3 regions of the Leuconostoc aquikimchii genome follow, and region 2 is predicted to be linked to each of the others. Evidence: predicted binding sites of a transcription regulator. Region 2 holds the regulator's gene; each other region holds the start of a gene.
What was found. The regulator Rex, encoded in region 2, represses fermentation and respiration genes when NADH is low (regulators of the CRP and FNR family bind a similar motif). The targets are predictions, from matches to a motif close to TTGTGAANTANTTCACAA.
Positions count from the first base shown of each region.

Region 1 (11,150 bases), 1.5 Mb from region 2:
TTAGAAATTGATTTTTTCATGGATAATTCTACTGAAAATGAGCAGCAAACTGACATAAAATATATTTTCGAAGCATTTACTAAATGTATGATTGATGCCACAGATACTCATCCAACCATTAAACAGATTTCAGCAATATCCAATATACCATTGTCAAAAATCGCTAAATATTTTACTAACATTGAAGAAATTGCCTACGCCTTCATTGTTGATGTTGACTCTGACATTAAAAAAGAACTTGAAACGCATGTTTTTAAAGGAAAAGATCCGTTAACAATATTTATTGAAGACATGATGCCACTGCTCTATCAAAAACGGGTCACACTTCATTTACTTTATACACGTTCTTATATTAAAGGTATTTGGCTAAATTTCATCAACAATAAATACAAAAAATTATTGATTAATCATCCTAGTATCAATGAAACATCTCATTTAGAGTTAGAATATTTGATTAGTGTTTTAACATCAATTATTTCTGTTTGGTTAGGGCAAACACATCCTGAGCCCTTAGACACTGTCCAGAAAAGAATAACTACCTTAATTCACACTAATATTGATAGCTGGTCTGTAATTATCTAACTTGTGATGTGACCTCAGAATACTAATTAAAAATTACATTTTTAAGCTTTCATGTACAACAAAAAATCAATGGTGAGTTACCGATATCGGTAACTCACCATTGATTATGTTAATTAATGTTTTTTTGTCTAATTTTTTGGTTTTACATCAAATTTTGATGTTTTTCATCGTTTATTACAGTTGATCTCTCAACAATTGTTTGATTTCTTCTAGACTAGGTTGGCGAGGGTTTCCAGGTGTGCACTGATCGTTGTAGACAAGGTCTGTCAACTGATCAATGTTCATTTCTAGATCCGCTTTCTTAACGCCATTACCGGTCAAAGTTTGGTCAACTTCAACTGACTTAGCCAACGTTTTCACAGCCGCAATCAAAGCATCAACCATTTCAGCATCAGTATTACCCTTTAAGCCAAGGTAACGCGCAATATCAGCATAATCTTTTTGCGCTGTATATGTCTCATAACGTGGATAAGGCGTACGCTTAACGTTGCCTGTCACCGCATTAAATTTGATAACATGAGGCATTGCAATGGCAATAGCCAAGCCGTGAGGCAAACCGAACTCACCACCAGTTTTGTGGGCTAATGAATGGTTAATTCCCAAGAACGCATTGGCAAATGACATACCAGCTAAGGTTGAGGCATAATGCATCTTTGTGCGGGCGTTCTGACCTTCTTTTGTCGGATTCTTTGGATCGTATTGATATGACGTTGTCAAGTTATCAAAAATTAACTTGATTGCTTGCAAAGCCCAAGGGCGTGTGAATTCTGATGCCATCACTGACACATATGACTCAAACGCATGTGACAAAGCATCCAAACCTGAGAATGCTACTGTACGCTTTGGCACGGTCATAACAAACTCTGGATCAACAATTGCTACTTCGGGTGTTAATTCATAATCAGCCAATGGGTACTTAACATGCGTTTGGTCATCAGTAATTACCGCGAATGGTGTTACTTCTGAACCAGTACCAGACGTTGTGGGAATAGCAACCATTTGTGTCAAACGGGCATGATAGAACTTCACGATACGCTTACGAATATCCATGAACTTTTGTTGTAATTCCATGAACAAATCTTTGATACCATCTTCGTCTTCTAAAATACCCTCATTACGCGTTGAATATTCATACAAGAAACGACCGATCTTTCCAGCATCAAGTGCTGAACCACCACCCAGTAAGATGACAGTATCAGGCTTGAACGCAGCCATTTGGCGGGCAATATCAACCGCTTGTGACAAAGTTGGATCAGGTTTAACTGAACCATAGATATTTGTTTCAACCTGTTCTTGACGTAACTCAAGTTGACTCAACACTTTGCCGACAAAGCCGAATTGGACCATACCAGGATCAGCGACAATGAATGCACGCTTAATTGCTGGTAATTCTTGCAAGTAAGTGATTGCGTTTGCTTCATAATAAACTTCTTTAGGCAAACGGACCCATTGTGGTCGGTTACGACGGCGCGCCACTGTTTTAATGTTAAGCAAGTCATATGTTGATAAGTTGTGAGACAATGAATTCTTCCCCCATGATCCGGTACCAAGCGTCAATGAAGGCCGCATAGCATCTGTATAAATGTCGCCAACACCACCAATTGAGTCAGGTTGGTTAACTAAGATACGTGATGCACCAATGGCATCCGCATATTCTTTAATGAATGGATCATCTTGTGAACCAATTTGGATAGCAGCATTATGTCCGGCACCTTGATAGTCCAACAATGATTGTACTGTCTTGATGGCTTCTTCACGTTTTTCAACTTTATAAATTGAAAGTAAGGGTGATAACTTTTCTGATGATAATGCCTCACCAATATTTTTTTGATCTAATTCAAACAACAAAACATCTTTGTCTTCAGGAATTTTAACACCTGCTTGTTCCGCAATCCAACGGCCTGACCTACCAGCAACTGGTCCAGCAATCCCAAATCCTTCAGCATTTGGTTTGAAGACATAATCAGCAATCTTTTTATAGTCCTTTTTAGGTACCAAATAAGCGCCTTGATCTTGCAACTTTTGTAGCACTTCATCATAAATTGGTGCTTGGATAACTGCCGAATTTTCAGTGGCACAAATCATACCATTGTCAAATCGTTTTGACAAAAGCAAGTCCGATACGGCACGGTCAGTATCAACTGTGGCATCTAGATAGATTGCACCGTTTCCAGCACCAACACCCATTGATGGGTTACCTGACTTTAAGGCTGCATTCACCATTGCAGGGCCACCGGTAGCTAAGATAGAGGCAATACCGTGATTTTGAATCAACGCACTCGTCCCATAAAGTGATGGCTTTTCAATCCATTGGATAAAGTCCTTTGGTGCACCGGCTTTAACAGCGGCATCATAAACAATTTGTGCAGCAAGCGCTGATGACTTTTGGGCTTGTGGATGGAATGCAAAGATGATTGTGTTACGCGTCTTAGCTGTTAACATTGACTTGAAAATCGTTGTCGATGTTGGGTTAGTTGTTGGTACGATACCAGCCAAAACACCTAACGGCGCAGCCAACTCAACTTTCCCTTGAATCTTATCTTCACTAATCACACCAACCGTCTTATCAAACTTAATGGCGTTATAAACTGATTCAGAGGCAAAACGATTTTTTGTATCTTTATCTTCGATCACACCACGACCAGTTTCATTGTACGCTGCATGGGCTAATACTAATGAATTTTCTGACCCTGCTAATGCCATCGCTGCCACGATTTTATCAACTTGTACTTGTGTATAGGTTGAAAACTCTGCTAACGCTTTTTTTGATTTTTCAACTAACGCTGCTGTCATTGCTTCAGCTTGTATTTGTAGTTCTGCTTTTTCTTCAGGTGTCAAAACCTTTTTTTTCGGCTTCTTTATAATTGTATCTGCCATAATTAATGTGCTCCTTTTTGTTTGCTCATTTATTAACAATATAAGTATATAACACCCTTTTATAAAAAGCAAGTGTTTTTATAAAAGTTTTTAAAACGTTGTCTTAAAAGGTTTTGTAAGCGTTTTCTATAAAATTTATTGTTTGTGTATTATTTTACAATAAATCTATAAAAACAGATATCACTCGCTATCTTTATAATACACCTTTACAAAAAAAGAAGTTTATTTCGTGGTCAATTAATCACTGACATTATTCTCAGTGAAGCAATGGCTTACAGAATTTTGAATGACCACACATTAAAATAACGTCAAAAAATCACCCAATAAGTGAGATAAAGTCTCACTTATTGGGTGATTTTTTGACGTTATAATAACTGATAGTGCTGAAATTACTTTGCTATTTTTTTAATTGACAGTCAGAGATTAATCAAAAATCATAAATTTAGAGATGAAATAATTAACAACAACCGCAATTATCTGTATTAAAATAACTGCAATCACAGCATTGAGTGAGACACTATCATGAATCCAGCCATGTAACCACGACCAAGATAATCCAAAGGGAAATGTTTGGAAGTTAATTTTATTCAACCGTAGTAAACGAATAAACACATCACTATAGCGTTCAATCATGATATAGGTTAACAAAAAATCAATCCCCGCCACAAACAATCTACCAGCTATAAATCTCAATAACTGCGCTAAAACATGCCGACTTTGATTAGCTGCAAACACAAAAAATTTATTGACCACAAATGCAAACAAAACCGTCACAATTTGTGCAATTAATACAGGCAACATAGCCTGATGTAATAGTGCCATTGTCACAAACCGCACCACAAAATACACCAACGTTGTGATAACGCCCCAAAATAAATATTTTATCTTTTCAGATTTTAAATAACGTTCTACCATATTCCCCTCACATGCTTTGTCAATTACAAAATCGGAATAAACATGACTGTTCATTCCGATTATTATGTTATCTCAAATAACTTCCTTATATTACAACACAAATATTGCATGTTAGTCAAGTGATCAACGGAAGACCATACCGCCATCCACAATGATTGTTTGTCCTGTCACATAATTTGAATCATCACTAGACAAGAAACTAACGACACTGGCAATCTCTTCAGGTTCACTCAAGCGGCCTAGTGCAATCCCGTCTGAGAATTGTGCCATGCCCCATTCATCATCTTTACCGGCATTTTGACCTACTTTATGGGCAATATCCCACATCATAGGTGTTTTTACAATTCCTGGTGCAAAGGCATTAACTGTGATACCAAATTGGGCTAATTCTTTTGCTGTTGTTTGTGTGATACCGCGAATAGCAAACTTTGTTGAACCGTAAACAGTTAAATTAGGGTTTCCTTCAACACCAGCTTGTGATGTCGCGTTAATGATTTTACCGCCATGCCCCAATTCTTTAAATGCTTCTGTAGCAGCCTGCGTGCCCCAAACAACACCATTAACATTAATGCCCCAGGTCCAATTCATATCGTCTTCCGTAACATCCATGATTGGTGTCGTGGGCGCCACACCCGCATTGTTAACAATCACATTCAAATCGCCAAAGGCTTTTTTTGTAGCTTTGACTGCTTCAAAAACCTCATCACGTTTAGCAACATCCGCACGAACCGCAATGGCCTCGCCACCGTTGGCGTTAATATCATTTGCTACGCGTTGCACTTTTTCTAAATGTCGGCCCACTAAGGCTACCCGAAAACCATCTTTCACTAGACGATGGGCAATTGCCTCACCAATGCCCTGACCGGCGCCTGTTACTAATGCTACTTTACTCATGATTAAATTCCTTTCTGAGTCATATGACTTTACAATTAATAATATACGCCTAGTTTGTGAATAAGTAAACTAATTAATTGAATCACTTTTACAAAAAAATGGTTATCACACGCTGGTATTGTTATAATGAAAATATTATGGTTCTTGGGAGAATTGCATGTACTACATCGACGGTCAATTTTATCAGCTTGGTTTAAAACAAAAAATAAGTTTTTTCGTTATTTCGCTCATTGTTAATTCATTTGGTAATGGGTTGAGTGTGGCATCTATGATGGGCTCGGCTCCTTGGACCGCTAGTGCTGCCAATTTATCCAACGCAATCAGCTTCCCCATTAGTATTTTTTTAGCGCTAATCGCGATTTCAGTTGCTTTTCTTAATATGTTTCTCGCCATGAAATTCAACTGGCTACGCTTAATTGGCAACATTATTTTTGGTTTATCATTTAGCTTTTTAGTCAGCTTTTTTGCTAATTATTTTATTAGTATTGGTATCCACTCACTGGCTTGGTGGCTACGTATACCCATCGACTTCTTTGCTATCTGGAATATTGGTGTCGCGATTTCCATTTATCAACGTGTTAACTGGATTTTACATCCCCTAGATGATCTCACAAATATTCTCCGTTTTGACTATTTTCATGGCAATGCCTCTAAAGCACAAATGAGCAATTTTGCTGCCGCAATTGCCTTATCTGTCATCGCGTTTATTTTTAGTCATCAACTTGTCGCATTAGGCATTGGTACGATCTTATCCTTTTTCTTCCAAGGACGAAACATTGCCTGGTCAGATAAACACATTTTCAAACATCTTGTTCATGGTGACGTGAGAGGTAACTAAAAAAGTGCTGGCAAACCAATGTATTTTGGTTTGCCAGCACTTTTTAATCACTTTTAACTGTACTTATTATTTGGTTTTGATTGACTAAATGACAGCCAAAGATTAAATCCTAAACTGATAATCACTTGTATAACGGTGAGTACCACTTCGTTTACCCCTAATAGCCTCACTGATAGGATTGCTACAACAGTTACAATAGTCGGCGTCACCTGCCACCATCCTGAATAGCCCATATCATGTAACCGCCGAGCATATAACGCTAAGTTAGGGATAATAATAATAATTGATAGTACCAAAGAAGCCACGACAACTAAAATTATTGTCCCTAACAATGGCGTTGTATCAGTTGCAGTCGCCCCTCGTTTGCCAAAAAAGACGCCTAGACCAGCAACACAAACGATCAACAATGCAACAATCCAATAGATAATACTCCAGAACCAAGCCATCCAATTAAACGCACTTCGTGAGCTTGTTCCAATAAATCTAGTATATTGTTTAAAAAAATCTGTGAGTGCGCCCCATGCTGTCATAAAAAGATCCCCTATATCATTTTTTCAAGTTTAACATTATCCCATTTTAATGGCAACAAAAAACAGCCGAAGCTGTTTGATCAATTATTTATTAAAAATTTGTTTTGTTGCTTGTTTGACCGCTGCGTTATTCAAAAAGGCATAGGTTACAATCACTTGTATTGGATACATCATGATTGACTTAATCAAGCGTGGTATGAGTAACGTTACAAATGTGTCCCACGTATGCACCTGAGAATACATGATGAATAGCCACAATGTATTCATGCTAGCGTTAACAACGAACGTTACCAAGCCAACTGCAATCAGGACTCTTACCCAACTGACATGTGCTTGATTGTAATAAAACAAGGCATAAATCAGCCCAGCAGTAATTGCTGATAACGTAAATCCTAGGAAGAATGCACCACTTGGATTGATAATTGTTGCACCAACCACATCTAAAATAGTTGCAATTAACATAGTCCATAATGGACCATACCATTTAGCAATCAGTGACATGGCCACAAACACAAAACTAATTTTGAGAACGTTTGTGCCAACAGTTAATTTACCTAGGGCGATATCAAGTCCTATAAGTAAAGCCAGTACCACAAATTGACGTACATCCAATTTAGGTAGTGACCAAGTGCCTTTAACAGGCGTTGTGTTTTGAACTGCCATAGTTCTGAACCTCCGAGTGGAGCGCTCACCGCAAAACATATATTGGTGAATGTGATATCTGTATCGCACAAAAAATTACAACATGGTTCTATCACGTCATATTTTTTATTTCGTTGAAGGATCACATTCCGTCTCCCTCACACTTAACGCGCAAATATCTACCCCTTTTTTATTTGTCATATTGACTCACTCATTGTAGCACTTTTCTATCCGAACAATACCAAAATAGTAAACATGTTAAAATAATGACATATCAGACTATCACTCAAAACGTTTTAAGGCGGATAAACATGACACAGGATTTATTAGAAAAACCATTCATCACCATTACCAATGTGATTTGGTGTTTTGACGACCAAACACATGACATCAAACTTTTATTAATTAAACGCGCTGAAAGTCCCTTTGAAAATTTTTGGGCGTTGCCAGAAACTTGGCTACGTATCAACGAAAGTGCCCACGATGCAACATTACGGCTGGTCAAAGAAAAGCTTGGTTTAGACCTGCCAGATGTTCATGCTGAACAGTTAGCAACTTTTACAGACCCAAAACGTTCACCTGGCGAACGTGCATTATCTTTAAGTTACATGACTTTTCTTCCACAACAACCCGTACTAACCCCTGGTCCTGGTACAACCGATGCACAATGGTTTACACTTCAAAAACAAAAATCTGGTCTTTTCCATTTTAAAAATTCTGATTTTGTTTTTGCGACACTAAACGATAATGACTATATCAGCCCTGAAAATCAAACCGCACACAAACATTTGGCTTTTGATCACAATTGGATTTTAACCGTTGCCACAAAAAGAATTATGAACAAATTAGATTATCAACCGACTATTCTTTTGATTCTCGGACCATCTTTCACTTTAAAACTGGCACGTCATGTCTTTGGCATTTTTGGAAAAATTGAACCTGATAATTCAAATTTCCTTAGAAATCATCAAAATCTCTTACAACCGCTTGGCTCAAGTAGGCAGAATAAACCTGGGCGGCCCGCAAAACAATATCAGTTGCTTATTGATTAATTTTCGTGTACAATTCTCCTTAATAAATAAAAGTAAAAAAAACTTTTATTAAACATGGGAGAATTTATGATGGCTAAATCTAACCGTTTTTTATTAATTATTGGTACTGCCTGGATGATTGATGCTTTAGATGTGGCGTTACTATCATTTATTATGCCGGTGTTAAAATCAGAGTGGCATCTCAATGCAACACAATTAGGTGTTGTCGCGGCCATCACTTCTGTCGGTATGATGATTGGTGCACTACTATGTGGTAAACTTTCAGATATGTTTGGGCGAAAAAAGATTTTAATGGGCACACTAATCTTATTTTCACTCAGTAATTTAGCACTGGCTTTTGCCCCAAACGTCACTTGGTTTATAGTGATTCGTTTTGTCACAGGTATTGGCCTTGGCGGTGAACTCCCCGTCGCGGCAACTATTATCGCTGACCGCTACACAGGCAAGAAACGATCGCAAATGTTGGTGCTGAGTGATAGTTTTTGGGCTTACGGTTGGATTTTTGCGTCATTAATTGCTTTTTTTGTCATCCCAAATTTTGGTTGGCGTGTCGCCGTCATGTTAACCGCACTTTTTGGCGGCTATGCCCTCGTTTTAAGAAAACATCTGCCACCAGACCCTACCGTAAGCGTTAAACGCGAAACACAGTCGTTTCGACAATTACTATCTCCAGAAAACAAATGGCCTTTAATTTTGATCAGTATTGTCTGGTTTATTGTCATGTTAACCTACTATGGCATTTTCTTATGGCTGCCTAGTGTACTAGTTTTGCGTGGCTTTTCAATTGTCAATTCCATAGGTTATACCTTAATCATGAGTATCGCCCAACTACCTGGTTACTATTTAGCAGCTCACCTTTTATCTAAAATCAGTCCTAAAAAATTATTAGTCACTTATCTGCTCGGTACAATTGTTTCAAGCTTAGTTTTCGGTCTTTCAAATAGTTTGCCTATTATCTTAATATCTGGTGCTTTTCTGTCATTCTTTGATCTTGGGGCTTGGGGCATTTTAATTGCACACACCCCAGGCATGTTTCAAACAACAATTCGTGGCACAGCTATGGGAGCTGCGCAATCTGTTGGTCGCTTTGGTGCCACAATCGGCCCATTTCTTGTTGGCTGGTTGCTGAATATGCAATTAAGCATTGGGTTCATTTTCAGTTTATTTGTTGTCCTACTACTGATTGCCATTGTCATCATTCATTTTGGTATTAAAGACCCCACATCAGAGCAGTGAAAAAAGTAGGTCATTCACGATATGAATGACCTACTTTTTTCATTGCCAACATTTAACACCATCGTTAGAGCTGTTTAGCAATATTTTCTAGAATAGCAATAAAATCCTGAATCTCAGGATGATTATTATGTTGGTGATTAATCAAGTAAAAATTACGATTAAAACTATCTGGCAGCTTTTTATAAGGCACATTTTTTGGCAACGTTTGACTACTAACAATAGATTTTCCAACATTTTCTGACAGCATTTTGACAATAATGTCATTATTCGTAATGGTTAAAAAATGTTCTGGTACAATATTTTGCTGCTTGAAATATTGTTGCATATAATGATAAACGCCTGATCCTTTTTCTCTCACTAGCCACGTGTCGGAATCAAGATTTCCTGCTAGTACCAGCTGATCTTTAGCCAACGTATGGCGTACAATAAAATCATTTGTGATGGGCTTTTCAATGAAACCCAAATCAAATTGCTTATTCAATACACCAGCCAAAATCTCTTCAGAATTATGCATTTCTAATTTTAAATTCATACTATTAAGCGTCACTTGTGATAATTGTGCTATGATTTTTGGCAACAAAACCGTTGCCGTCGTCTGTGAAGCGCCAATACTAATATTGGCTCGCGTGCTTTCTGTTGTTAAATCTAAACTCGCCGTTGCCTCTTGCCAGTCATCGAGTAACTGCGTCGCATGTTGATAAAAACGACGCGCATTTAGTGTTGGCGTCAAAAACATACGCCCATTACGGTCAAATAATTTGACATTTAACTGGTCTTCTAGCTGTTTGATATGCACGCTAACTGTTGGTTGCGAGATAAAAAGTTGGTCTGCCGCTTTTGAAAAAGATCTTGTTTCATACACAGCAATAAATGTTTTTATTAGTTTAAGCATCGGCCCTATCCATTACGTTTATTAATTAAATGTATTATAAACATTTATTTTACAAATAGCAAATAAACGCGTAGCATAAGAATTGACGAAAAAATATTGGGTAGTTTAGGAGAATAGTTGTGAGAATAAAAGCTAACATGTTAAACGGTATTATTGCTACCGTTATTTTATCAATCATCGCCAAAGTTTTAGCGATATGGTTACCGTTTTTAGGCGCCGAAGCCATTGCCATGTTACTCGGTATATTACTTGGAAACACCGTTCTAACCGGTGCAACATGGGCACCAGGTATGAAATGGGCTGAGAAATTCCCAATCGAAATCGGTATTGCACTCATGGGCTTAACAGTCACATTACGAACAATTGAAAAATTGGGTATTAACGGGCTCTTGTTCATCTTAATTCAAATGACCTTAACAATTGTTATTGTCCTCTGGTTAGGTGGTCGTATATTTAAGGTGTCAAAGCAGTCCGCCATGTTAATGGGTGCTGGTAACGCTGTTTGTGGGTCAAGCGCTATTGCATCGGTGTCACCTGCAATTGGCGCAACCGATGATCAACGCCGAACGACCGTGGCAACAGTTAGTTTAACTGGTGTGGTACTATTGCTTGTGCTACCGGTCATTGGTCCTTACTTAGTAGGTAACAATAACTTATTGCTCGGCGCATTAGTTGGTGGCGTCGTACAGTCA
Region 1 is NZ_JBFPER010000001.1:188,145-199,294, reverse strand. It holds gene AB3K24_RS01065 (helix-turn-helix domain-containing protein) at 1-582, shown strand, start outside; gene adhE (bifunctional acetaldehyde-CoA/alcohol dehydrogenase) at 757-3,459, opposite strand; gene AB3K24_RS01055 (GtrA family protein) at 3,883-4,374, opposite strand; gene AB3K24_RS01050 ((S)-acetoin forming diacetyl reductase) at 4,498-5,268, opposite strand; gene AB3K24_RS01045 (hypothetical protein) at 5,426-6,106, shown strand; gene AB3K24_RS01040 (DUF805 domain-containing protein) at 6,160-6,636, opposite strand; gene AB3K24_RS01035 (folate family ECF transporter S component) at 6,721-7,299, opposite strand; THF riboswitch at 7,341-7,467, opposite strand; gene AB3K24_RS01030 (NUDIX domain-containing protein) at 7,590-8,330, shown strand; gene AB3K24_RS01025 (MFS transporter) at 8,400-9,566, shown strand; gene AB3K24_RS01020 (LysR family transcriptional regulator) at 9,631-10,458, opposite strand; gene AB3K24_RS01015 (YeiH family protein) at 10,578-11,150, shown strand, end outside.
Region 1: a site for Rex is predicted at 5,323-5,340, ahead of AB3K24_RS01050 ((S)-acetoin forming diacetyl reductase). Genes of this name have one in related genera too.

Region 2 (11,150 bases):
GTGCACTGGCAGCACTCCTCATGATTTCACTAAACATTCCAACTGGCGCGACAGTCCTCTACGTGATTGATCGTATCATCGATACTTTTATTGGTGTCATTGTATCAATTGTTGTCAACCGTTTTGCATCTCCAAAATCCAAAACTTAAAAACAATAAAAAAGAGACACCTACTTGTCTCTCAAATTCCCAAATAATTTTCAATTGTCTGTAACACGCCATCATTGATATTCGTGTTAAGGGCTTTTTTTTGTATTGCTTCAAGCATAAAACTGTCTGCATTGGGCATCACATAACCGTGTTCGTACTTCTGAAGCATTTCTAGATCGTTCCCGTTATCACCAAAAGTCATCACTTCTCTATCCAATACATCATAATAGTCTTGCAATACTTGAAGCCCAGCGGCCTTATTCACACCACTACCTAGCACATCAACTGATCCAAAACCGGAACCAGTAGCATGTAGCTCATCACCAAATATGTCCCGCAATTCTGAAACATGTTGTTGCACTTCGTTATTTGGCCATACAAAAGTGACTTCCAAAATATGATCATCCACCGCCATGAGCTTTTCAACTTGTTTAACATTTGGATAAAACTGAAAAACCATTTTTGCAACAGGTCCAGTGGCATGATTTGACACATAAGTTGCCTTATCACCAGTCATAATAATAATATTTTCAGCTGATTCCGGATTCTTAGCATTCCAATCAATCACTTTATGTAGTTGTTCTGGTGACAAATGAACTGAATAAAGTTGTTCTTGACTTGTTGCTACCATGGCCCCATTTGAACCAACATAATCAATTTCGTAACCTTTCGAAATTGTCGGATCAAAAAGCTCTTGTAAGTTTTTAACTTGACGACCCGATGCTGCAATAAATCGCATATCACGTGCTTTCAAGTTATCTAAAATACGTTCAAATCTTCCCTGACTATAAGTATCATTTGCTGTCAAAAACGTGCCATCCATATCAGATGCAATCATTTTAATCGTCATGCGTCATTGTCCTTCTTAAAAATAATCAATTTGCTTAATACAAAGTTAGAAACAATTACAAATATATTTTGAATAATGTTCCAAACGTTTGCATCTTGGCTCAAAAAATCGACACCAAAGTTCAAAATAAAATAACCAACAATACCAGTCAAAATACGTGCCAAGTAGAATTGCCAGATTTCTTTTATAATATCGGCAACCGTACTGTTTGTCGAGTGAAAAACCCAAACACGATTGGTGAGATAAGCAAATAATACTGCCCAAAACCAAGCCACCACATAGGCTATATTATGCCCAGTGTGTAGCATATTGTAAAGTACAAAGAAAACAATAATATTAACAACTGTCGTCAATATACCAAATATGGCATATAAAAAAACTGATTGATACTTAATATAAATATTTTTTAAATTTAACATACTTACTCCAATTGTGATCTATTAATTATATCATAGGACATAAAAAAAAAGCCATCATCTGACGATTGACTTAATTAAATTGCTTGAGATAGTCTTGATAGCCTGCTTCATCAACTACCCAATCCAATTCGCCAATATATTCAGCGTGTGGATCATGGTAAGCAAAACCATGTTTAAATTTATAAAGGCCATCTGTAGGCACAAAATCACCAACACCACCAAAGTCATATTCAACTTTACCTAATGATAAGCCCCATTTCAACATTTCCCACTGTACAGCGTAAGGTCCGTAGTGTTTTGCGTACTGTCGATTAGATCCAGCGTACATATACCAAATCTCATCCCCGTAACTAAAACCAATACCACTAGCAATGACTTGACCTTCAAAATGTCCTAGAAAGACTTTGAACAAACCAGTCCCTTGCCATAACTTTTGCATCCGTAGAAAGTAGTCTATAGGTCGGTGTGTAATACCTTGTGCTGCAGCCATCATGACATAGGTCTCAAAAAATGACTGGATATCAGCTTGCGTATCACCGCTTGTAACCGTCACACCATCTTTTGTAGCACGACGAATTTGATTGCGATAATCTCGTTTAAAATGCGTCATTAATTCAGTTTCATTTGTAATTGGTGTTGCGCCTTCTCCGCGACCATCATAGTACAAAACAACATTTTTGCGAGGCTGTATGTTCCCATGCATATTTTCAATGTCTCGGTTGCGTGTCACAAATCCTGCTGCCTGATAGGCATCATTTAACTCATCACTATAAGCTACCTCTGGATCGAGACGAATTAAAAACACATTGTCCGGCAAAACCTCAAGTGCTTCTCTAATCATTGCTTTAATTAGCATGATGTCTGATATGTCGCCAATCGGGCCACGCCCCGCATAGCCTAATATTTTACCCGGAATTGCTTCAACCGTTAGTACGGTCAGCACAGCATCAATTTGGCCACTTGTTTCATGGTACACGTAGACATGTCCCCAATTGGCTTTTAATTCTCCCCACAAAGGATCTTGCGTGACTTGACCACGTGGATCTTCACGTACAAAATTTTGATACGCACTGACTTTTTCTGTATCGTTTAAATTTAAAATGGCCATACGTTTTATAATCCTGTCGTAATTGAACCGTAGTTATCAATAAAATAAACCAATGTCTGTAATTCGTTTGTTAAATCAACGTTTTGTACACGTACATCAGTTGGCACAGTCACACGTAGTGGGGTAAAATTCAAAATACCCTTAACACCAGCGTCAACAAGTTGATCTGTGATATCTTGTGCCACTTCTTGCGGTACAGTCAAAATCGCAATATTAATGCGTTGCGCCGTCATTTGCTCTTTTAAATCAGTCATGGCATATATTGGCACACCGGCCAATATCGTACCAGCACGCGATTCGTCAACATCAAATGCAGCAGAAATACGCATATTCGATGATTGATGGAAATTAAAGTTCATCAATGCTTGCCCCAAATTACCGGCGCCAATTAAAGCAACATTAATTAAGCTATCTTGATCAAGCACATTTGCAAAGAAATCAAGTAGTGCTTTAACGTCATATCCATAACCTCGCTTACCTAATGCACCAAAATAAGAAAAGTCTCGACGGATTGTCGCTGCATCAAACTTAATGGCATCACTTAGTTCAGCTGATGAAATACGGTTCGTGCCAGCATCATGTAAAAATGTTAAATAGCGATAATAAATAGGTAATCGTTTTGCTGTTGCGCGTGGAATTTTAGGTTGTTGTGTCATAAGTTTCTCCAGTTTATCATGTGCCGAGTTCATCAGTATAGCCAACAAATCCAGACATTTATTAAGTTACATGCCTTTATTCACTTTGTGAACTTTTGCATAACTATTATACCACAAAAACAGGCCTATTATCAAAAGATAGTGAGATATTCACAAACTTGTTATGATTTAAATAACTCAAAATCTAGTCCTGGGTCCGTATTAAGGTTTAATTCAGCGAATTTTTTATTTTTATAATTCCAATAACCAGCAGCGCCTATCATCGCAGCATTGTCACCTGTATATTGTCGCGGTACCGGTATAAACTGTGTATTTGGAAACTGCTCTAACAGTTCTGCTAACGTTTGACGTAATTGTGAATTAGCTGCCACACCGCCTGCCAAGACAAAACTTTTCACTGGGTAATTTTGTAATGCACGGCGTGTGCGACCTAATAACGCATCAACGACCGCATTTTGGAAACTAGTGGCTAAATCATTATGATTAATCAGCTCACCTTTTTGTTCTGCATGGTGTACATAATTAATCACAGCACTTTTCAAGCCAGAAAAACTAAAATCATAATTATCTTCATGCGCCATAGCCGTTGGAAATTTAATCGTTGCTTGCCCAAGATGTGCCATTTCATCAATTGTTTTACCCGCTGGATAAGGTAATTTAAGTAAACGACCAACCTTATCAAAGCTTTCTCCGGCAGCATCATCACGCGTTTCACCAAGCACCGAAAAATTATTTTCTTCACGCATCAAAACTAATTCTGTATGTCCCCCAGAAACCATTAACGCAAGCGCTGGATATATTATTGGTGCATTAAAATTAGCCGCAGCAATATGCCCTGCTAAATGATTGACCGGTATAATTGGTAAGTTATGTGCTAAAGCAAAAGTCTTAGCGCCCATCAAGCCAACCAGTAAGGATCCCACTAGGCCAGGACCATAAGTAACAGCCACAGCATCGAGATCTGTTGGTTTAACATTGGCTATTTCTAACGCATCATCTAACACACGTGTTATCCACTCAATGTGGTGACGACTGGCAACTTCGGGCACAATGCCACCAAATCGTTGGTGTGAATTAATTTGTGTCGCAACCGCGTTGCTTAATATTATGCGGCCATCTTCAACAATTGCCACACTTGTTTCATCTGCACTTGATTCAAACGATATAATTTTAGTCATGACATGTTTATGCGCCCAGCGGATTCATTCATTAGACGTACTTTCCTTTCCATCATAATAGCAGTATGGCCATTTTTATAGTATTTTTCACGGCGATAGTAGGCACTAAATCCCATTTTTTCATATAGCCGAATAGCTGCTATATTTGTTTCGTCAACTTCTAACAAGAAGCGTGTCACATCTGGCAACGAAAAAACAGTTGTCAATAATTTTTGAGCAATACCCTGATGTTGACTATTCGGATGCACTGCGACACTATTAATTTCAACTTCATCAAGTATCTGTGTCATACCGACAAACCCCTCATCAAGCATGAAATAGTGACTTCGCGGACTTTTCAGCTCATGTTCAAACACTGATTTAGGCCAAGGCGATGGTGAAAAAGCGGCATTTGCCAAGTTAAATATTAGATTGCTATCTTCAATTGTTGCGCGTTTTATTATCAAGTTTATTTACCATTGAAATTGCATCTTCGTGATCACTTAAATAATAGCCTTTTTTGATGCCACTTTGTTGAAAACCTAGTCGTGTGTACAACATGATGGCACTACGATTTGAATCACGTGCTTCTAAACTCATGGTATCAGCACCTAGCTGTTGTGAAAAAACAATAAGCTCTTGAATTATCATGGTACCCAACCCTTTATTTTGCCAAACTGGCACAATCGCAATATTAGTGACATGCATATCACGTTGTTCACGCTGATACGCAACACCTGCAAAACCAATCACTTGCTTATTGCGTTCCACAACTAAATACAAGCGTACATTTGGTCGTGACAATTCACTCAAAAAATCACGCAATAACCAAGGTGCAGAGCCAGCGTACACAGCCTCTTCAATATGTACAAGAATATCAATATCTTCAACATTGGCTCGTCGTAGTATAAATGAATAGCCTTTTGAATCAACAGATTTTTGTTCGAATTTAGGTAGCATGTTCGGTAACTTATTATTGTGATTAAACTTCAAAAACATAATTTTCAGGGTTGTCCTCACCTGGGTGTGCTGCAAGCCAGTTCAACTCTGCTTGTGTTTTACGCAAATATTGCGGATTAAAATCAGCAATATCGTTGACTGGATTGGCCTGTAGGCCTAATGATACAATACCTTGCCCATCAGGTAAACTCTCGCTTGGCGTTAACATATGAGCACGTGTACCAAATGTTTCAGTAATATGCGCAGAAAAAACATCAGTATCACCTAAAAAAATAATTGGTTCATCGTGTGCCTGCAACCAGTTAAACAAGTTAGCAATTGGCTGGTGTGCATCTGCCAAAACATTGTTACCATTGTGATAAACACCCGCAAAGACATTATCATTACGTGCATTAAACAACGGCACAATCAGCCCTGGTGCCGTTACCTGTTGCGCTAAAATAGCCAGGCTAGAGACACCAACGAGGTCTATTTTTAAAGTATTAGCTAATACTTTAGCCACAGTCACACCAATTCGCAAGCCAGTGAATGAACCAGGGCCTTGAGCCACTACAATACGATCAATATCTGTCAGTGTCCAATTTTGAGCTGCAATCGTTTCCTGAATTGCAGGTAAAAGTTGAATCGAATGGTTACGCGCCTCATTGGTTGAAAAAACACGTTTTACCTGATTATCTTCCGCCAAACTCACTGTCAGTGGTTGGTTACTTGTGTCAAATGCTAGAATCTTCATAACCTATATTTTAACACAAAAACAACCACCAAACGGTGGTTGTGATAGAAGTTATTTGATTGGTGCTTGATATGGCATAATTGGCGTTGTGACACCCGCATTTGTCGCATACGTATATTTTTGACTATCTAATCTCGCTAGATTCTGTGTCCGTCCAGTCACAATTACACCAGCAAATTTTGCCGTTTTGAGATTCTTGGAAACTTGTTTTTGACCATCTTTTGCAATATCAACATTATTCACGGTTCGCTGTCCGAACTCTTGTTTTAACGCGCTTTTTAGTCCTTGATAACCCAAAAACTCGTTTCCACCTGCTTTTCCTTCAGTCAGTTTTCCGGTACCATCATCGCTAGCATTTAAACCGACATAAGAACCTGCAGCACTCATTGTGTCCAATTTATCACTATGAATACCTAACCAATAATAATTGATCATGACATTTTCGGGTATCATTTGGCGAATGTCATCATAGGAATAGCGCTTATCAAAAGTGATCGCCACCTCACCCAAAGTATTTGATAATTGACTTAATGTCTCGGCCTCATGTGTTGGTATACTGGGCTCTAACAACGCTTTTTTATCTTTTGCAGATTGATATGCGCGTTCATACTTCACATTGAAAAATATTGGTTCCTTTTGTTGTGATTGCCGGTTTCTAGCAATTATTTCTTTAGTTTTTGGATTTTTATTATACATATTTGGTTCTTGTGCAGAAGCACTTTCAATACCATGCGTGTTAAATGTCACATTTTTTTCTGGATAAGCAACCCGATAACCATCAATATTTTTTTCGCGGTCACTTTTCAATGTGCTCTGTGTTGTTTTTGTCATTGAAAAATATTGTGATGTCGATATAATATTTGGTGAAGAGATAAGATCATCAATATTAAATTGCCGTTGTTGTTTTGCAGCTTGTTTGACCATTTGTCTGCCTAATTGCTTATATACAGCATAGAACAAACTACCACCAACTATTGCTGTTACTGCACTCGTAACCGCTATTATTTTTAACCATTTCTTGCGTTTCTCTGTTCTAATAATCTTTTCAAAATTAACATTATCACTCATTTTCGTACCCCATCATTATGTCTTTTAATTGCTGTCTCGTTCGATACAAATCTACTTTAATTTTTGATGTACTGACATCATATATCATAGCGATATCGTTGATGTGTTTTCGATCATCATAATATAATACAATCAACGCGCTTTGGTAATCATTTAACTTTTCCAATGCGCGTTGTAAACCACTATAATCTGTCAAAACTGGCTCAACTTCAGAATATTGTGCATATTGTTCTAGTAAAATATCACGATAACGTCTTTGTCGGCGGTAGATATCGTAAAAACGCGATAACGCAACACGATACAACCACGGTCTTAATTTATCAGGTGCCAATAAAATATCTGCTTGAAGTAATTTTACAAAAACATCTTGCAGAATATCTTCCGCATCACCCTTTTTAGCACCATTATTAATCAAAAAACCAATGATCTCATTTGCAATATTGATCAGCTCTTTTTCATAGTTATTAATCTTCATATCCCCTCCTTTCATAGATATAACGAACGAATTAGTAAATGGTTACAAAAAACACAAAAAAACTGCAAACACGACTTCAAAACTCAAGTCATGTTTGCAGTTTTTTTAATTTAGTTTGAAAATTACAATACTTTATTTCGTTGCTGCTTCAACTAAGGCAATCACATCTTCATTAGTTTCCGCGTCTAAGGCCTTCGCAGCTAACAACTTCATGTCAGCTGTATCCAACTTTTTCATCAACGAACGTGTCTGCAAAACAGATGGTGCACTCATTGAGAATTCATCCAATCCCATACCCATCAAAACAGGCACGGCAATCGGATCACCAGCCATTTCACCACACATCGCAACAAATTTACCTTCATTGTGAGCTGCTGTAATCACAGTATTAATTAAACGTAGAATTGAGGGGTTATAAGGTTGATACAAATAAGCAACTTTATCGTTACCACGATCGGCAGCCATGGTATAACCAATCAAATCATTCGTACCAATTGAGAAGAAGTCAACTTCTTTAGCAAATTTATCTGCCAAAACGGCCGCGGCTGGAATTTCAATCATAATTCCCAGCTTGACATCACCCATTGACACACCAGCTTTTTCAAGTTTGGCGCGTTCTTCCAAGTACACTTTTTTGGCCGCACGGAACTCACCTAACGTGGCAATCATAGGGAACATAATCCACAAATCACCATAAGCAGACGCACGTAGCAACGCACGTAACTGTGTTCGGAAAATTTCTGTTTGATCCAAAGAAATACGAATGGCACGATAACCTAAGAATGGATTCTCTTCTTTTGGTAATTTCCAGTAGCTCAAATTCTTATCGCCACCAATGTCCATGGTACGAACAGTTACCGGCTTACCAGCCATCTTTTCGACAACTGTTTTATAGGCTTCAAATTGCTCATCTTCGGTTGGCAAGTGATCTGATTCCATATATAAGAATTCAGTTCGGTATAAGCCAACACCTTCGGAACCGTTTTCTAGTACAGCTGCCATATCCTTAGGCGAGCCAATATTAGCCCCCAACACAAAGTTTTTGCCGTCAGCACTAACTGATTGTTGGTCTTTTAACAAAGCCCATTCAGCACGTTGTGCCAAATAATCGGCTGCTTTTTGTTGGTAAGATACCAATGTATCGGCATCTGGATCAACAATCACATCACCAGTCAGGCCATCAACAATCACAGTGATACCATCGGTTATTTTTTGCGTAGCCACTTCAGATCCTACCACTGCAGGAATTTCTAGTGTACGTGCCATAATTGAAGCATGTGCTGTGCGACCACCCAAGTCAGTTAAGATACCCTTAACAAATTGACGATCAAGTTGAGAGGTATCAGAAGGTGTTAAATCTTTCGATACTAAGACAACCTCTTCGTCAATTAAAGCAGGATTAGGTAATGACACATTTAAAAGATGCGACAAAATACGTTTAGTCACATCACGAATATCTGCTGCACGTTCTTGCATATAAGCATTATCAGTCATTGCTTCAAACATGCCAATATACATGTCTGTCACTTCTTTAACTGCTTGTTCCGCATTTACCTTATCATCAGCTATTTTCTGTTTGAATGCGCCAGACATTTCTGGATCTGACAAAATCATTAAGTGTGCCTCAAAAACTTGGGCCTCATCTGCTCCCAAATTCTTTTCAGCGCGGGATTTAATGATTTCAACATCCACACTAGCAGCCTTCAAAGCATCGTCGACACGAGCTTGTTCAGCTGTCACATCTGTAATTGTCGTCTTAGTAAAAGACAAATCTGGATCAACTAACAAATAGGCTTTAGCGATTGCTATCCCATTACTTGCCGCGATTCCTTTGAAGTTATTAGACATTGTTATTCTGCAAGTCCTTCTGTTTCCATTGCTTCAACGATAGCTGTCATAGCAGCTTCTTCATCGTCACCGTCTGTTTTGATTGTCACATCGGCACCTTGACCAACACCCAATGACATCACACCCATGATTGACTTCAAGTTAACATCTTTACCTTGATATGACAATGTCACATCTGAAGTGAATTTCGATGCTGCTTGTACCAACAAAGTTGCTGGGCGTGCATGGATACCTGTTTCTGCTACGATATGAAAGTCTTTTGATTGTGTCATAATTAATTTCTCCTTTTTAGCTGTTAAACAGCCTCTGTTATTAGTTTATCAAAGCGCTTACAAAATATCAAGTGAATTATCGCGTAAATCCTTGATATATCAGGCAAAAACGTCTAGAATGCCTATCTGACGGCGTTTCTTATGTAAACGTTTACATACTGATTACGAATTGTTTTCTGTAAACGTCACCCGTCACGCTTCACAACCTGTTGTCATATACTAAATTCTTGGTTACCTGCAGATTTTGCCAGTCGATTATTAAATGCCTTACCAATACCGATTGGCGACATTTTTTCAACATAAATTGTCGTAATTTGTTCTTCATCATCATAAAAACGTAAACCAGCAAATAATTGTTCCGTTGCGTTTTCCAGTGTTTCACCAAGCGACCATGATTGTTCTAAAGACAACTGCATCACAGCAATTGTTGTATCTTGTGCCATGACAACATCGTTTGATTGTAAAATGCGCTTGAGATCCAAAGCATCTAATCGATCAAACATGATGACTTTTTTATCTGGTGCGTAGTGCCGATATTTCATCCCTGGTGCTTTTGGTATCACATCACTCGCCACTGATTTCGTACTCGTCGCATCAATCACTGTGACACCAAGTGTATCTTGTAATTGTTGCTGCGTGACGGCACCAGGACGTAAAATAGTTGGCACTTTAGAAGACATATCAACAACAGTTGATTCTACACCAATTTGCGTTGGTCCATCATCGATAATTGCAGCAATTTTGCCATTCATATCATGCCACACGTGTTGCGCAGTTGTTGGTGACGGTTTGCCAGAAGTATTAGCACTCGGCCCAACAATTGGTACACCAGCCGCCCGAATCACTGCGCGTGCCACATCATTATCTGGCAATCGAAATGCGACAGTTTGTAAGCCACCAGTGACAATCATAGATACTTTTCCTGGCTTAGTGGGTAAAATAATCGTCAAAGAGCCTGGCCAAAAAACTGCCATTAAGTGTTGCGCCGCTTCTGAAATCACAACAAAGGCATCTAATTGCTGTACATCAGCTACTGTCATAATTAATGGATTATCTGCTGGGCGCCCTTTAGCTGTAAAAACTTTTTTTACAGCCAACTCATTCGTTGCATCAGCGCCTAGACCATAAACAGTTTCCGTGGGAAAAGCCACGACTTCACCTGCTTTAAGTAAACCACCAGCATGTTGTATATCTTTACTTGTTAATAGTTCAGTCTTCATTATAAAAGTATGCGTTGCCAATTGATAATAAGCTTACGCGACTATCCTTTCACTACCCGTACCATTCTATCCAGGCCGGAGAAATCTTTTTTTAGGGTTACTTCTGCTTGTGGTAAGGCATGCTGCATCATCGCCACAACTTGTTGTCCTTGCTTGTAACCAATTTCAAAATACGCACGCCCGTTATCGGATAAGTAAAGCGCCAAATCTGCTGCTATTTTTTCATAGATTGCTA
Region 2 is NZ_JBFPER010000001.1:1,667,114-1,678,263, forward strand. It holds gene AB3K24_RS08150 (FUSC family protein) at 1-149, shown strand, start outside; gene AB3K24_RS08155 (HAD-IIB family hydrolase) at 181-999, opposite strand; gene AB3K24_RS08160 (GtrA family protein) at 996-1,418, opposite strand; gene AB3K24_RS08165 (lipid II:glycine glycyltransferase FemX) at 1,489-2,526, opposite strand; gene AB3K24_RS08170 (redox-sensing transcriptional repressor Rex) at 2,532-3,182, opposite strand; gene tsaD (tRNA (adenosine(37)-N6)-threonylcarbamoyltransferase complex transferase subunit TsaD) at 3,344-4,360, opposite strand; gene rimI (ribosomal protein S18-alanine N-acetyltransferase) at 4,357-4,806, opposite strand; gene rimI (ribosomal protein S18-alanine N-acetyltransferase) at 4,781-5,338, opposite strand; gene tsaB (tRNA (adenosine(37)-N6)-threonylcarbamoyltransferase complex dimerization subunit type 1 TsaB) at 5,322-6,032, opposite strand; gene AB3K24_RS08195 (anti sigma factor C-terminal domain-containing protein) at 6,084-7,100, opposite strand; gene AB3K24_RS08200 (RNA polymerase sigma factor) at 7,093-7,575, opposite strand; gene ptsP (phosphoenolpyruvate--protein phosphotransferase) at 7,708-9,423, opposite strand; gene AB3K24_RS08210 (phosphocarrier protein HPr) at 9,426-9,695, opposite strand; gene AB3K24_RS08215 (L-threonylcarbamoyladenylate synthase) at 9,908-10,915, opposite strand; gene prmC (peptide chain release factor N(5)-glutamine methyltransferase) at 10,957-11,150, opposite strand, start outside.

Region 3 (11,150 bases), 1.2 Mb from region 2:
GATACGTCGATTTTATCAGCCATTGGTTTACTGGAATTGACGCAAACTGGTACGTTAATTGTTGCTCGTAATTCGCAAGGATTCCGTGTTTGGGCAATCATAGCTGTTATTTATTTAATTGTCATTACTTTGTTAACCTGGTTAAGTACTTGGGTAGAGAAAAAATTGAAGTAAATGTGCATAAAGCATCATCAATTCGTATCATGAATTGGAGGTGCTTTTTATGATCATAGCACTTAATAAAAATCAAAAATATGTGAGAGCAACTGATGCCACTAAAAAGCAACAGTTCGTATGTCCTGGTTGTAATGAAAAGGTCATACTTAAAAGTGGCGATATCAAACAAAAACATTTCGCTCATTATGCGCAATCAACTTGCGCAACATTTTCAGAGAATGAAACGACACAGCATTTAGCTGGGAAATTACAGTTGGCGACGCATTTACAACAGTATGGCGATGTTAAAATTGAAGCGGTGATACCAGAAATTAACCAACGACCTGATATTTTAATGGCACGTGATAATCAACGGATTGCAATTGAATATCAATGCAGTCCAATTTCGCAAAAAAAAATTGATCAACGTAATGCAGGTTATGAAAGTCAGCATATTAATGTCATCTGGATATTAGGAAATAATTATCATGTTAAAAATATGACGCAAACCACAATTTTAAAGTTTTTGATACGAGGAAATTTGACTTTTTATTTACCAGATATCGAAAAATTTGTGCACCGTACACATTTTAAAAAATATGATTTTGAACGTGTACGGTATATCGAAAAATATAGTCATCATTTATTTGAAATGATAACAAGTGATAACGTAGTGCACAGTGATATTAAGAAGCATATCTATAAGCTACAAAATTTAATTATTCAAAAACGTGTGGATGAAAAGTTAGTGCGTCATCTCTATCAACATAATCGCCGGCTGCTTCATGCCCCACTTTGGATTCATCAAGGCAGTCATTTTGGCTTATCCATTCCTAACTGGCAGTGGCGACTGCTTGCATTATTACTGATTGAACGCATAGGTGTTGGCAATGTTATCCATCAAGGTATTTTGACGGATAAATTAATAAATTATGTCTTAGGTGATATTATATTCAAAAAGCAACAAGCAATTAAGCTCATCAATGAATTGGCACAACAAAATTATATTGTTCAAAAAGGGCAATACATCTTAGTGCAGCGTATGCCTACATGGTACGAATCAATGCAACAAAAACTAGGTAAAGTGAGAAAATAGTGATAAAATAAGATATTATATCATGTAGAGGAGAAATGTCAGTCTGTCCTTTTAAAATGAATATACCTTAAAAGTCAGAGCTGCACGTTAATACTATGGCACAATTATTACGCAATGAAGTACCTGAAAATCTTACTTGGGACCTGTCTACAATTTTTGCTTCTGATAATGATTGGGAGTTGGCTTTTGCTGCTGTCAAGCAGGAATCTGAAATGTTGAGTCGTTTTGTTGGACATGTTGGCGATTCAGCTGCATTATTACAGTCAGCCCTAGAGGCTGACTTGAAAATAGAACGTGAATTGGAAAAGGTGTATGTTTATGCGCATCAAATTTATGATCAAGATACGACAAATCAATCATATGCAGCTTTCAATTCACGGGTACAAGCACTTTGGGCTGAAGTAAGCCAGGCAACAGCTTATTTTCAACCAGAAGTTTTAAACATACCTGATGATAAACTGGCAGCTTATTTAACGACTGATGGCTTACAACAGTACGCACATTTATTTGAAACATTACGTGCTTTAAAGCCACATACTTTACCTGCCGAACAAGAAAAATTATTAGCTGGTGTGGGTGATATTTTTAATGCCTCAGAGAACACGTTTGGTGCACTTGATAATTCAGACATAACTTTTGGGGATGTGCATACAGAAGATGGTAAAACTGTGCCATTGACTAATGGTCTTTATAGCTTACTACTTGAATCAAAGTCACGTGATTTACGTCGAGAAGCATTTGAAACATTGTATGACAGTTACATTGGTTTGCAAAACACATTTGCGTCAACTTTATCATCTCATATTAAAGGACATAACTTCTTAGCTAAAGTACGCCATTATAATTCAGCACGCGAAGCGGCTATTTTACCACACAACGTCCCAACGACTGTTTTTGATACGTTAAGTCAAACGGTAGCGGCTAATTTACCATTGTTGCATCGCTTTGTCTCATTGCGTAAAAAAATTCTAGGTGTGACGGATGTACATAGTTACGATTTGTATGTGCCATTGGTGGATGAAGTTGATTTTGACGTCACATATGAGAAGGCCCAAGAAATCGTGTTAGCTGCTTTAGCACCATTAGGTCAAGATTATCTTGAGGTTGTTAAAAGAGCATTTGATGAACGCTGGATTGATGTGATTGAAAATAAAGGTAAACGTTCGGGCGCATACTCGAGTGGTACTTATGATACAAATCCTTTTATTTTGTTAAACTGGCAAAATAATTTAAATAATGTTTATACGTTGGCCCATGAAATGGGACATTCTGTTCATTCTTATTTAACACGCCATAACCAAGACTATCATTATGGTGACTATCCAATTTTCTTAGCGGAAATTGCCTCGACAACTAATGAAAGTTTGCTAACAGATTATTTACTAAAAACAAATAATGATCCAAAATTCCAGGCATATGTTTTGAACCAATATCTTGATGGTTTTAAAGGAACCGTCTTTCGTCAAACGCAATTTGCGGAATTTGAAAATTGGATTCATGAGCAAAGTGCAGCAGGTGAAGCATTGACAGCTGACAAAATGAGCACATATTATAGTGAACTTAACCAAAAATATTATGGCCCTGATTTATTCCCAGATGAAGAAATTGCCTATGAGTGGACACGAATACCACATTTTTATTATAATTACTATGTTTATCAATATGCGACAGGTGAAGCAGCAGCGACAACATTGGCAGAACGTATTATTAAAAATGGTGGCGCAGAAGATTATAAAGTCTACTTAAAAGCTGGTTCATCGGACTATCCTTTGAATGTGATTTTAAAAGCCGGCGTGGATATGAGTCAAGCAGATTATTTAAAGCAGGCATTCAATGTCTTTGAAGTGCGATTAAATCAATTGGAATCATTGTTAGTTAAGTAGGTATTGCGTCATTGGCAATTATAAGATGTATACTTAAAAATAAACAACAGCTTTTTGCTTTATTAACTCAAAAAGTATTGATGAATAGGGTGAAGTAGTCATGAATAATAAACAAATAGAATTAACAATGCCACCAAAGTTAGCTGAAGTGGCGCTGGCAGCGCTTAACCAGACATATACGCCCTATTCACATTTCCCCGTAGGTGCAGCGTTATTAACAGATGATGATACGATATTTAAAGGTGTCAATATCGAAAATGTGTCATTCGGTTTAACAAATTGTGCAGAAAGAACGGCTATTTTTAGTGCGATTGCTGCTGGTTACAGACGATTTAAAGGGCTGGTTATTGCTGGGCGTACTGATGAACCGATTGCGCCTTGTGGTGCTTGTCGACAAGTGATGGTAGAATTTTTTGAACCTGATATGCCAATTTGGTTAATTAATGACAGTGGTAAAGAAATTAAAACCACTATTGCTGCGTTAATGCCTGGTGCATTTAACACATTAAATTAACAGGGATTACAGTGAGTCATTTAAAATAGTAAGGGAGACAGCATGAAAAAAGTATTAGTATTTGATGGTATTGCGCAAACGGCTATCACTTATTTGGAATCAAATGGTATAGAAGTGATTTCAAATCAACAACATGATGATAATGACTTCATTACCCACTCAGATGCGGACGGTATGATCTTGATGATGCATCCTATATCAGAAAAAATTATAGCTCAAATGCCAAAACTAAAAGTGATCGCTCGTTATGGTGTTGGCTATGATAATGTGAATTTAGATGATGCCAATGCACATGATATTGTCGTAACGAACACGCCAGGAGCAAACGCAACGGCAGTAGCCGAAACAGCTATTATGCATATGTTAATGGCGGGCCGTTTATTTTATCAGCAACGTCTGAGCATTACTGAAGACGTCAATGAAGTAAAAATAGGGCAAGAAATTACGAATAAAACGGTTGGTATAATAGGATTTGGTGCCATTGGTCAAAAAATTGATCAGCTGTTAACGGGATTTAACGTTAATGTATTGGCATATGCTCGGCATAATAAAGTGGTTAAAAATGGGCGTATGGCGTCACTTGAAGAGATTTATACGCAATCAGATTTTGTGGTAATGGCACTGCCTGCAACATCTGAAACAAATAATATGATCAATGCGACTGTCTTCAAAAAAATGAAATCTAATGCGGTGCTAGTCAATATTGGTAGAGGAACTGTTATTGACGAACAAGCGTTGGTTAACGCTCTGAAGTCTGGCGAAATTGCTGGGGCTGGTTTGGATGTTGTAGCTATTGAGCCAATTAGTGAAGAGAATGAATTATTATCCTTACCGAATGTTTTTGTAACCCCCCATGTTGCAGCAAAATCTCGTGAAGCTTTCGATACAGTCGGACTTACTGCGGCAGAAGAAATTGTGCGAGTATTGAACGATCAAAAACCATTTTTTAAAGTAAATTAAAAAACAGCCCCGTTTTATATTCGGGGCTGTTTTTTATTTTGGTATATGTAATTTAACAGGGAGCATACCGGATTCGGTTGGCACCTGATTATCAATTTCATGAAATAAGGTATCAATCAAACGTTGAGCGGCTTGTTGGATTGGTTGGATAATTGTAGGTAGGTCTGGGTGCAGTAATTGAACAATAGGTGACCCATCATAACCAACGACAATAACATCCTTTGGAATAAGGACATTTGCCTGTCGCAAGGCATTTTGCAGTTGAATAGCCATAATGTCATTATACGCAAAGATACCATCAATTTTTTCAGAAATCACATAATTAACAATCGTTTTAATGTCATCGTTTGTTGAAATAATGTTTGAACTGCTATTTTGAGTTATTAAATGGCTATGCGGACTAACAGCATCTGAAAAACCTTGATAACGTTTGGTAGTTGGTGAATTAGATGAATCATCATCAGATAGCATAAGTAGATTTTTGGCACCCTTTGAGACAAGGTACTCACCAAGTAGATAACCGCCACGGTAGTTGTCTTCAGATACAATGGGGATGTTTTCTGAGAGATAGCGATCATATGACACAATTGGTAAGAAAGTGTCATTATAAGTTTCAATATCAAGGTTATGCGAAGATGTGATAATACCTTCAACTTGGTTTGCTGCTAACATTTGAAGGTACTGTTGCTCTTTTTCGACATTATTGGCGCTAGTAGCAATAATAACTTTGTAGCCTTTTTCAAATAAAAGTTGTTCAATTTCATTCGTTAAAGCTGTAAAAAAGGGGTTTTGAATATTTGGAAAAATTAAGCCGATAAATTGGGATGATTTACCCTGTAGTGAACGGGCCATCGCATTTGGTTGATAACGCAGTTCGCGCATTGCGGCATGAACTTTATCAATTGTTTTTTTGCTTAGAGAACCATAATTATTAATGACACGTGATACCGTTGTAATAGAGACGCCAGCTAATTCAGCGACGTCGTTTAATTTTGCAACCATTATAGGCCTCCAAGGGCGAAGAGAACAATCTCTTGTTTTTTTGAGTTTACACAATATATTATACACTTTTTTTAAGGGTAATTTTATTGATTATTTTGCTATTTAACGCTTGACAATGAAAAATTAAAGGGTTAATATTGTCCTTGTAAGTGACTAAGATCACAAAAAAGGAGCAGTCATAATGGACGCATTAGTATTAACAGGCATTAAGTCGTTGGAATTACAAGATCTTGCAATTCCAGAAGTTCAAGCAAACGAGGTTCGTATCCATACAGCATTTGCTGGTATTTGTGGTACAGATCATGCATTGTATGCTGGCTTGCCAGGTTCCGCACCAGCCGTGCCTCCAATTGTTTTGGGACATGAAAATTCAGGTGTTGTTGCCGAGGTTGGTTCAGCTGTTACAAACGTGAAGGTAGGAGACCGTGTGACGGTAGATCCTAACATTTACTGTGGTCAGTGCAAGTTCTGTCGTACAGGTCGTCCAGAGTTATGTGAGAATTTGTCAGCTGTTGGCGTAACACGCGATGGCGGATTTGAAGAATATTTCACAGCACCTGCTTCAGTTGTTTACCCAATTCCTGACAATGTATCATTGAAGTCTGCAGCTGTTGTTGAACCTATCTCATGTGCTGTTCATGGTATCCAATTGCTTAAGGTAACACCTTACCAAAAGGCATTGGTTATTGGTGATGGCTTCATGGGTGAATTATTTGTTCAACTTTTGCAAGCATATGGTATTCACCAAGTTGATTTGGCTGGTATTGTTGACGAAAAGCTTGCAATGAACAAAGAAAAGTTCGGTGCTAAAAACATATATAATACAATGAAGGGTGACAAGATCCCTGATGGCGAATATGATGTTGTCATTGAAGCTGTTGGTATGCCACAAACACAAGAATCAGCTATTGAAGCCGCCGCACGTGGTGGTCAAGTGTTGATGTTTGGTGTTGGCGGTCCTGATGCTAAATTCGAAATGAATACTTATGAAATTTTCCAAAAGCAATTGACGATTCAAGGATCATTTATCAATCCAAATGCATTTGAAGATTCATTGGCTTTGTTATCATCTGGTAAGTTGGATGTTGAATCTCTTATGTCTCATGAATTAGATTACAACACTGTTGATGACTTCGTGAACGGTAAGCTTGGGGTTGTCTCAAAGGCCGTTGTGAAGGTTGGTGGAGAAGAGGCATAATAATATGACCGCTAAAAACGTAACAACTAAGGCGACCGGTAATCCAGGTCGTACGCTTACGATTGGCGCTTCCTTATCATATTTTGTTTTCTCTTTGATAATCAACGCGGCCGGTAATGTGCTTACAGTCGTTACCAGTCAAAAAATTCATCCAACTTTTTTAGGATCAGCTTATTGGACTGCTGCACAAGCAGGATTCAATAAAGCAGCTTTTGGCGGTAGTAGTGCTAGTTTAGGTTGGATATTCTTTGTTGTAGGTGTATTGATTGCTATTTTAAATATTTTTTTGCAAGGCTACTTTAATTGGAAAAAATTTGTGGGCAACGTTGCTTTTATGGTACCCTTCTCGTTACTAATTAGTTTCTTTGCTGATATGTTTTCAAAAGTATTACCAGATGCACAGGGTATTAGTATGACAATAGGTTATACTGTTTTGAACTTTGTCGGTGTGATTATGATTGCACTAGCAATATCAATTTATCAACGTGCTAATTTGATATTACATCCAGCTGATGATTTGATGCAAATTCTACGATTTAAATATTTCAAGGGTTCTGCAGCAAAAGCAATGTGGGCATCTTATATTCCACCCACAATTATTGGTATTATCGCGATTTTCATGCTACCTGACTTTTCAAATTACGGGTTGGGAACAATTTTCGCCTTTCTATTTCAAGGTGGTATAACAGGTTGGGGAGACAAGTTTGTCTTTCCTAATCTCAAACATCAAGGTATTTGATTAAAAGATAGAGACGGAAAATATTCAGCCACTATGAACGTAAATTATAGAAGGAGTGTCACATGTCATTTTCAGATTATTATTCAGGTGTACAACATATTGGTATCCCAACAAAAAGTTTAGCAGTTGCTGAGAGTTTTTGGACAAAACTAGGCTTTAAAAAAGCTGGTGATTTTCCGGTGGGCAACGTCATCTTTATGCAACGTGAAAATCTAGTGATCGAAACATGGCAACAAGATGAAGTTGCTGGTAAGCCTGGTGCTATTAACCATATTTCAATGGATACAACAGACGCAGATAAAGCATTTGTTGCAGCAAAAGCAGAAGGCTTTAAGTTGATTGATGCTGAAGTACAACATTTGGCTTTTTGGGAAAAAGGTATTAAATTCTTTAATATAGAAGGACCAGATGCTGTTATTGTTGAATTTTGTGAGATTGTTAAGTAAAAGATTGTTGATTAAACCTCTTTTGGATGGCACGCCTAGTTTATGGTGTGTGATCTAAGGAGGTTTTTTTCCACGTTGCAATAGCGTCATTCAACCGTAAAACAGGTGATTGACATAAAGTTTAAAAAAATGCTGTTGAGCGCTTGACATATCGTGTTCAAATCGATTAAACTAGATATGTAAGCGCTTTATATATTTTAAAAAATAAATATACATGTTAAGTCAAAATAAGGCGATATGATTTTCACATAACCATTTAATTAGCGATGTTTTAACTTTAAGTGACTGAGTAACGACGATAGTTAAAGGTAATGTGGATTTGGAAAACTGTAGAGGAAAAGGGAAAAATCATGGGATTATTAGGTGCAATTGAAGCAGGTGGCACAAAGTTTGTTGTTGCTGTTGCTGATGAGAATTATAACGTTGTTGAGAGAACTTCGTTTCCAACGCTAGACGGTGAAAAGACATTAGATCAAGTGATTGCATTTTTTGACAAATTTGAAGATATTGATGCCATTGGGATTGCAGCATTTGGACCAATTGATATTGTTGTCGGTTCACAAACTTATGGCTATGTTTTAGACACACCAAAACGTGGTTGGTCAGGTTATGACTTTCTTGGCCGTATGAAAGCCTGGCGTGATATTCCTTTCTTTTGGACGACAGATGTTAATGGTGCCGGTTGGGCTGAGTTTGAAACAGGTGCAGCTAAAGATGTCCAAAATATGGTCTATTTGACGGTCGGTACTGGTATTGGTGCTGGAATCGTTTCAAATGGACATCTCCTTAGTGGTTATGGTCACCCAGAAGCTGGACATATTTTCTTACAGAAGCATCCAGAAGATAATTATGCTGGTCACTGCCCATTCCATGGCGACAATTGTTTGGAAGGATTAGCTGCCGGACCAGCAATTGAAGAACGTTGGGGCGTAAGTGCCAAAGAAATTCCGGACGATGATATTGCTTGGAAAATCGAAGCTTATTATATTGCACAAGCAGCATTGGATTACACGATGATCCTACGTCCTGAGAAAATCATTTTGGGTGGTGGTGTGCCACATCGTGACATATTATTCCCATTAATTCGCGAAAGCTTTTCTGAACAAATGAGTGACTATCTTGAAGTGCCTGATCTAGAGGAGTATATTGTACCCGTAGCAAACGGTGATAACGCTGGTATTTTAGGTTGCTTCTACCTCGCTAAAACATTACTTTAATTTGCTTACTTTTTGTTAATGGCGGTATTCTATGTTATTATTAACTCATCAATAATTGCGAGGATAAAAACATGGCAAAATTAGCAGAACATACAGAAGACCTACTCTGTCAGAATTTCACTAGTACTTTCCAAATTCTTGGTCGCAAGTGGAATGGTTTAATTATCGAAGCATTGTTGATTGGTGGGCCTAAACGCTTTTTAGAAATTTCACGTACAATTCCGGTTTGTTCTGATCGTGTATTGGTAGAACGTTTAAAAGAATTGGAAGTGGATCACTTGATAAACAGAGTGACTTATGAGAATTCTAGTTTAATTGAGTACAAACTAACACCAGCTGGTGAAGCAATGCGACCAATGATGGCAGCTATACATGAATGGTCCGATAAATATAATAATGTGGCACAAGAAAAACATGAAGACATCAATGGTATTGCGTGATATACTAAAGACGTGCCATTTGTTGTGTTTTAACTTATTGGTAGTTAGCTGTGAATAAAAAATTTAAATTTTTGAATAACGTACACTGTGAATGGCCTAGTAGTTGTGTTCTTACCCAAAGCGAGTGATATATTTTCGGTGAAAGTATCATGGTAGAGAATGTGGTGAATTTCAGTCAGGAGTGTTTGGGTTAATCACCAACGTGTGGCTTCGTTACAGTCGTTAAAGCTGGTGAAGTCCAGAAATTTGGGTGGTACCACGGTAGTTAACGTCCCATGTTGTCTTTTAAGACAGCATGGGACTTTTTTATTACATGCATATCAGTTATTATTTACTTTTAAGCAAATAATAACTGATATACAGAATCGAAAGGACATATTTATGAGTTTAATTGAAGATCTAACGACACTCAAAACCGAAGCAGTTGAACGCATTAACGCCACAGGGGCAGATATTGAATCACTGCGTGTCAGTTTGTTAGGAAAAAAGGGGCAACTGACAGGCTTATTAAAAGGCATGAAAGATGTGATGCCGGCAGATCGTAAAGCAGTTGGTGAAATTGGTAACGATGTACGTCAAACAATTACTGACATGTTGGCGCAGAAAAAAGCAGCGATTGAAGCGGCTAAATTGAACGTGCAATTGGCGTCAGAGACAATAGATGTCACACTGCCTGGCAGTGCACATACTGTTGGTCAACCCCATGTGTTACAACAAATTATTGATGACATTGAGCAGCACTTTTTGGGATTGGGCTTTGAGATTATCGATGATACCGTTGATTCACCTGAAGTTGAAACAGATGAGTATAACTTTGAACGAGAAAATTTACCAAAGGATCATCCAGCGCGTGATATGCAAGATACATTTTATATTACGCCTGAAATATTACTTCGTACGCAAACTTCACCAGTACAGTCACGATCTTTAGAAAAACATGATTTTTCTAAAGGGCCTTTAAAGATGATTGCACCAGGGAAGGTCTATCGTCGTGATACGGATGATGCGACGCATTCACATCAATTCCATCAAGTTGAAGGCATGGTTGTTGGCGAAAATATTACGATGGCTGATTTAAAAGGCACATTATTATCAATCATGCAGGAATTGTTTGGTGAAAAACATCAAATTCGTATGCGCCCTTCTTACTTTCCGTTTACAGAGCCTTCTGTTGAAGTAGATGTGTCTTGGAATGAGGTGACACCAGATATGAAGCCAGAAGACATTGAGTGGATTGAAGTATTAGGAGCCGGCATGACGCATCCGAATGTGTTGCGGATGGACGGTATTGATCCAGAAAAATATTCAGCGTTTGCATTTGGCTTAGGACCTGATCGATTTGCGATGCTCAAATATGGTGTTGATGATATTCGGCAATTTTATTTAAATGATGTGCGCTTTTTGTCACAATTCAATCGAAAGGGTAATTAAGTATGAAAACGAGTTTAAAATGGTTAAATGAATATTTGAATAACAGCATTGATTTGAATGTCGATGCT
Region 3 is NZ_JBFPER010000001.1:474,099-485,248, forward strand. It holds gene AB3K24_RS02440 (ABC transporter substrate-binding protein/permease) at 1-174, shown strand, start outside; gene AB3K24_RS02445 (competence protein CoiA) at 224-1,252, shown strand; gene pepF (oligoendopeptidase F) at 1,348-3,135, shown strand; gene AB3K24_RS02455 (cytidine deaminase) at 3,236-3,649, shown strand; gene AB3K24_RS02460 (phosphoglycerate dehydrogenase) at 3,692-4,609, shown strand; gene AB3K24_RS02465 (LacI family DNA-binding transcriptional regulator) at 4,643-5,611, opposite strand; gene AB3K24_RS02470 (zinc-dependent alcohol dehydrogenase family protein) at 5,793-6,809, shown strand; gene AB3K24_RS02475 (fructose permease) at 6,814-7,548, shown strand; gene AB3K24_RS02480 (VOC family protein) at 7,611-7,994, shown strand; gene AB3K24_RS02485 (ROK family protein) at 8,345-9,211, shown strand; gene AB3K24_RS02490 (winged helix-turn-helix transcriptional regulator) at 9,283-9,651, shown strand; gene AB3K24_RS02495 (phenylalanine--tRNA ligase subunit alpha) at 10,033-11,082, shown strand; gene pheT (phenylalanine--tRNA ligase subunit beta) at 11,085-11,150, shown strand, end outside.
Region 3: a site for Rex is predicted at 5,759-5,776, ahead of AB3K24_RS02470 (zinc-dependent alcohol dehydrogenase family protein). Genes of this name have one in related genera too.